2 regions of the Erwinia pyrifoliae DSM 12163 genome follow, and region 2 is predicted to be linked to the other one. Evidence: predicted binding sites of a transcription regulator. Region 2 holds the regulator's gene; the other holds the start of a gene.

Region 1 (3,216 bases), 1.1 Mb from region 2:
CCATGTCGCCAAGCAGCTCCTGTGCATGCTCGGTGATCCCCACGCGGTAGCTGCCATCCGCTTCCTGGCGCACCCATTCATGGCTGTCGCGGTATTTCAGTTCATTCGGTACATTGCTCATTGACATATCTCCGGGAGACAAAATTAGTTCGTTACCGGTTTTCCGGCGCGGACAAAAACAGGTTTGGTCACGGTGACCGGCATGGCGCGGTTGCGGATTTGCACCACCGCCTGGTCGCCAATGCCGGCCGGGACGCGGGCCAGGGCAATGCTGCACCCCAGCGTCGGAGAGAACGAACCGCTGGTGATAACGCCTTCAAGCATGTTGCCGTCGGCATCGCTGAAGCGCACCGGGAGTTCGTTGCGCAGCACGCCTTTTTCGGTCATGATCAGACCGACCAGCCGCTCCGTGCCTTTGGCGCGCTGCAGCTCCAGCATCTCGCGCCCGATAAACTGGCGGTCTGACGGTTCCCAACCGATGGTCCAGCCCATATTGGCGGCCAGCGGGGAAACCGTCTCGTCCATCTCCTGTCCGTACAGGTTCATACCGGCCTCCAGGCGCAGCGTATCGCGTGCGCCAAGGCCGGCAGGCTGAACTCCGGCGGCCAGCAGCTGCTGCCAGAGTTCAGCCGCCTGTTCATTCGGCAAAGCGATTTCATAACCCGGTTCGCCGGTATAGCCGGTGGTGGCGATAAACAGTTCACCCGCCTGCACGCCAAAGAAGGGTTTCATCGCGCTGACAGCATCACGCTGGGCATCATCAAATACGCGTTGCGCTTTGCACTGCGCGTTCGGCCCCTGCACGGCGATCAGCGACAGATCGTCACGCTCGGTCAACTCCACGCCGTACACGGCCGCATGCTCTGCTACCCACGCCAGATCCTTCTCGCGGGTTGCCGAGTTCACCACCAGGCGGAAAAAATCTTCGCTGATAAAGTAGACGATCAGATCGTCGATCACCCCGGCGGAGGCGTTCAGCATCGCGGTATACAGGGCTTTGCCCGGCCGGGTCAGTTTGGCGACATCATTTGCCAGCAGATAGCGCAGAAATTCGCGCGTGCGTGCGCCACGAAGATCGACAATGGTCATATGAGAGACGTCGAACATACCGGCATCGCGGCGTACCGCATGGTGTTCATCCATTTGCGAACCGTAGTGCAGCGGCATCATCCATCCGTGAAAATCCACCATCCTTGCGCCGCTGGCCTGGTGCTGTGCGAATAACGGGGTTTGCTGAGTCATATTATTCCTGTCGCTGATTTCCGGTTGCTGATAGCGCCTGTTGCCGCCACCAGCGGCCTGACGCAAACGTTATCCTTGTTCCGAACTTATCATTGAATTTGCCCATTAACCATAAGGTAAACGAGGCCGAGTCCGGGCTAAGGCAAAATGCACCGCCGTTGAGCTTCCAGCTTTTTGCACTGGGAAAACGCGAATTGACGCACATAAATGGTAAATAACCGTCTAAAATGCAGTTTAAAAATAGATGACAGGCGCATATTTAATAAAAAATGACTGGGCAGATGCGCCAGTAGCATTATTTAAACTAATGCGAATGATTGCGTGGAATTAGAATATTTCAAACGATGTGCGAAAATGGGGCGTCAATATAACTGCTATCTGAATATCAACTCTGTGACTCAAAGACGAATGAAATCCGGGCCGATCACTGCCACAATGCAGCCCCGATCCGTAAGGCGGATGACCCTCTGCTGCCGCAAGCCGGAAAGCAGCGACCTGATTTCCCGGCTACCACTGACGTCCAGGCTGCTGCTTATCTGTTCCCTGCCGGTAAAACTGTACAGACCGTCTGCGGTGGCCAGCGTTTCGAAGCGCCGGTGATGTCCCTCCGCCAGAAATGCGGCATAACGTGCCGGACTCACCCAGGATAAGGCTTCCAGCGTGTCACGCCAGGCCATCAGAAGAAGGTGAAGTGAAGCGTTAGTACCGTACACGGGGCGACGATAGTCCGGTTTTCCTGTAGAAGGATCTGCATACTGAAATTTCCAAATGGCTTCATGATGTGCCAGACGATTACGCAGCTCGCGGATACGGCTGAACTTACGCGCGATGATATGGTGTGGCGTGCCCGGCGGCTTGCCGGAAAAGACATCTGCGATCAGGTGCGGCCACAGCAGGCTGCGGTTGCGGGGCTCGTCATATTCCGGCGTCAGAAACTTGGTCCAGAAGCCGAAGTCCAGCCCGGAGATGACGCGCTCAGCCGTCACCGCCTTTCCTGCATCCGTTATGCGTTTCGAGACTTTCCGTATACAGTCCTCTTCCCAGGCGGTCCTGTCGTAAACCGGCATGCCGCGGCGGTAGCGGATGTTGCCTTGCCGATCCAGCGCGTATCGCTTTCCCTGACGGATCCAGGCTTTGTCACCCATATAACGCGGCAAGTCAAATATCCAGTTGGCATCAGTGCGCCACAGGTTTACCGCACCGGGAGGTGGGTTATGACGGATGGCATAATCTATACTGTTACGCAGCGTAATCTCAAGGCAGTGCATCAGGGGCTGCATCGCACTGCACAGCGCCTTGTTCCAGTTGTACCCGCCCAGCGCTTCGTCCGGCTTCAATTTAAGCACGTCAATGTAAACTTTCAGGCGATCGGCGGAAATATAGTCTTCGACGTTCATGAAAGGCTCCGGTGCCAATAGCCGAGGCTATTGACCCTATCGTCAATACTTGTTAGTATATTTTTATCAAGGCTCAGATTTCTTCGGACCTGAGCGTACAGTTAGTACCGGAAAAGCCACCCTCGCGGTGGCTTTTCTCGTTTCAGTCATCACACAATCGAAAGGATCGAGAAAAGCCGCTGCATTATCACACCGATCCCGTTCATCTCCTTCATAAAGTACTCGTTGCTTATCAGGCGCAATGCAGGATGCGGAGACGACCGCCTGCACATGAAAACGTCCCTCTTTTGCACACAATGCCGATCATCTTAAATGAAAGGCATCAGGCAGAAGCCCCCCTGCAAGCACACGGCGCTAGCGCAGCCAGTCGGGCAAATCGTGCAGGCCCATCGCCTGTTTCAACAACCGTGGCTTAACTCCCGGCAGGTTATCAGCCAGCGCCAGGCCAATATCACGCAGCCATTTTTTCGCCGGATTGTTGCCGTCAAACAGTTCGCGGAACCCCTGCATGCTGGCCAGCATGACTGCGGCGCTGTGTTTGCGGCTGCGTTCGTAGCGGCGCAGATAAAGGTGCTGA
Region 2 (3,216 bases):
GTTTTACCGCCGCTGCCGCTGAGCTACATCGTGTGCCCTCTGCGGTAAGCTATACGGTGCGCCAGCTTGAGGAATGGCTGGCCGTAAGTCTGTTTGAAAGGCGGCATCGTGATGTGGTGTTAACCGACGCCGGACGGGTATTTAGCGAGGAAGGCAGGTTTGTCATCAAAAAAATGATAGCCACGCGCCGCCGCTGTCAGCAGGTGGCAAACGGCTGGCGCGGGCAGCTCAATATCGCTGTCGATCGCATCGTACGCCCGTCGCGTACGCGGCAGCTGGTGGTGGATTTTTACCGCCACTTTCCTGACATGGAGCTGCATATCATGCCAGAAGTGTTTAACGGCGTTTGGGACGCGCTGGCAGACGGGCGGGTGGATGTGGCGATAGGTGCTACACAGGCGGTTCCGGTTGGCGGGCGTTTCGCTTTTCGTGATATGGGAAGCCTGAACTGGCGCTGTGTGGTTAATGCGCTACACCCGTTAGTCAGCCGCCCCGGGCCGCTGACTGAAGAGTGGATACGCGAGTGGCCTTCGCTGGTGCTGGAAGATACCTCACGCGCGCTACCCAAACGCACAACATGGACGCTGGATAATCAGCGGCGGCTGGTTGTGCCTGACTGGGAAAGCGCCTTTGATTGTCTGGGCGCGGGGTTATGCGTTGGCATGGTGCCGGGCCATTTCGCCCAACCGTTGTTGCAGAGAAACGAACTGCGTGAGCTGGCGCTTAGCTCACCTTTTCCAGACAGTCCGTGCTGTCTGAGCTGGTCGGAACAAAGCGCCTCACCGGCGCTGAGCTGGCTGCTGGAATATCTTGGTAGCACGGAAACCCTGAAGGCCGAGTGGCTGAGCGAGCAACAGCATCCGGGGCCGATGCGCAATTAACGGCGGTAGTCGCGGTAAGGTCCGTCCGCCACCGAACGTCGTTCGATAAGAGAAGGATAAACCTCAATGGTCTGGGACTCTTCACGTTTGCTGGTAATGCGATCGATTAACATATCAAAGGCGGTCTCACCGAGACGCTCTTTCGGTTGATGTACGGTCGTCAACGCCGGAGTGAAGTATCGGGCGTTGCGCACGTTATCATAACCGATCACCGAGATGTCTTGCGGCACGCGCAGTCCCATTTCATCTGCTGCACAGATTGCGCCCATCGCCATGATATCGCCTCCGCAAAATACGGCGGTCGGACGCTGTTTCTGCGCCAGGATCTGTTGCATAGCAAGATAACCGGATTCAGGTTCAAAATCACCCTGTACCAGCCACTCATCACGCAGTGTGATCCCGGCCTCGGCCAGTGCTTTCAGAAAGCCCGCATGGCGCCCGCCCCCGGTGTTGCGTTCCAACTGACCCGGGATGGCAGCAATGTCACGGTGCCCGCGTTCAATCAGATAACGCCCCGCCAGATAGCCGCCATCAAATGCGTTATCCAGTACCGTGTCGGTAAAGTCACCGCGTGACTTGCCCCAATCCATTACCACCATCGGAATATTGCGGTTATCTTCTAACATCGCAATCAGCGCGTCCGGGTATTCAGAGCACATGACCAGCAGGCCATCCACGCGTTTTTGCGCCATCATCGACAGATAAGCCTGCTGCTTTTGGATATTGTTATGCGCATTGCCCAGAATCAGGGTATAGCCTTGAGCAAAGCAGCGGTGCTCCACCGCTTCGATGATTTCTGCAAAATAGGGTGCTTCGCTTGAGGTTGCCAGCAGGCCAATGGTTTTGGTGTGGTTTACCTTCAGGCTACGAGCTACGGCGCTTGGTGAGTAATGCAATGCTTTAATAGCCACCCATACCGCTTCACGCGTCTCTTCGGCGACAAAGCGTGTTTTGTTTATGACGTGCGACACGGTGGTGGTAGAAACACCCGCGCGCTTTGCCACGTCCTTAATTGTTGCCATGAAAATCCTACTCCTGGTGTTATCAGTAACCTGCTGATAACTGGTTTGTTAATCGTTTGCCTGGATGCAGGCTTTTCCCGACTGGACAGAATGATTGGGGGCTGTCTCAAAGAATCGGGAAGGGGTAAGGTTTGTCCGTAACAGGACGCGCAGTGCTGGCTTAGCCAAATTTTGGCACCGTTGCGCAACGCAGAGGATGAATTCTAACAAGGCTGCGCAAAGAAAACGAGATGTTTACTGTTAACGATAGGAATAATTGCAGACTGTTAACCCAATGTGGGTAATGGCGAAGTTAAATCACTTACCGAAATTGATAACGATGAGTCCAGACGGAATCGTTGATTACGAGGCAGCAATGCGTTTCGTCTCGCGGCCCGGCGGGAAAATTGTCTGCCAGCGGTTAACGAACCGTCTTCGGTGTCACCACGCGACGAGCGCCTATGTAATGTTCTTGCCAGAAATCATCACCCAGTGTGCTGACCTGAATATCTTTACCTGTTCGTGGTGACTGAATGAATTTACCGCCGCCGAGATAGACGCCTACATGATCGGCGCGACTTTTACTGTTGAGACGGAAGAACACCAAATCGCCCTTCTCAAGCCTGTCACGCCTGATCGGAGCGGCATCGCGCAGGTGATACATCTCATTTGCGGTGCGAGGAATTTTGAATTTTACTAAATCTTTATAGGCGTACCAAACCAGGCCACTGCAGTCAAACCCGGTTTTAGGCGAGCTGCCACCCCACAGATAGGGTTTACCCAGCTGGCCCATCAGTTTATTCACTGCGCTTTCACGCGCTTTTTGATAACGAATGCGATGCGCATTACTGAGCTTTATAGGGGCCGACAGAGCCGTCTTACGATCTGCACGCTGCCTGCCGTAACGTTTTTTTATTGTCTTTTTGATGCCGGGTTTGTAGGCAGACTGGCTTTTAACCGTGTTGCTTTTTTTTGTTGGGCGCTTAACGACAGTGGTTTTATTTTTTAACTTTTGTTTTTTCGCCGTGCTTAGCTGCGCCGGTCGTGCGGGTTGTTTAGTTTTTTTTACCGGAGGTTGTTTGATTTTTTTGGTTGTGGAAGCTTTTACCGGGCGTTTTTTGCGTCGTTCATCTTCGCGCGCGATATTTCGGTCAGCTTTGTGCCGATCGGCATTAACAGGAGCCTGTGGCGATGCGTGCGCCATATTAAAAAATAGCTGAGCGAAAGCGAGCATGAAAAGCGTAATGAATAGACGCATCATTTCCATTAACAGTTCGTGCATTGCGGCAGGCAGCAATGCGAGGGTAAATAGTCAATTCTGCACGCTGGCAGAA

Evidence for each region. The regulator PurR, encoded in region 2, represses purine synthesis genes. The targets are predictions, from matches to a motif close to CANGCAAACGTTTGCNTG.
Region 1: gcvT (glycine cleavage system aminomethyltransferase GcvT) is a predicted target of PurR. The motif match lies at 1,302-1,319, and genes of this name have one in related genera.

What each region holds. Positions count from the first base shown of each region.
Region 1 covers NC_017390.1:3,239,945-3,243,160, forward strand. The annotation lists gene gcvH (glycine cleavage system protein GcvH) at 1-121, opposite strand, end outside; gene gcvT (glycine cleavage system aminomethyltransferase GcvT) at 145-1,242, opposite strand; gene EPYR_RS14765 (Abi family protein) at 1,641-2,639, opposite strand; gene ubiI (FAD-dependent 2-octaprenylphenol hydroxylase) at 2,994-3,216, opposite strand, start outside.
Region 2 covers NC_017390.1:2,132,856-2,136,071, reverse strand. The annotation lists gene punR (DNA-binding transcriptional activator PunR) at 1-881, shown strand, start outside; gene purR (HTH-type transcriptional repressor PurR) at 878-1,903, opposite strand; gene EPYR_RS09515 (C40 family peptidase) at 2,304-3,140, opposite strand.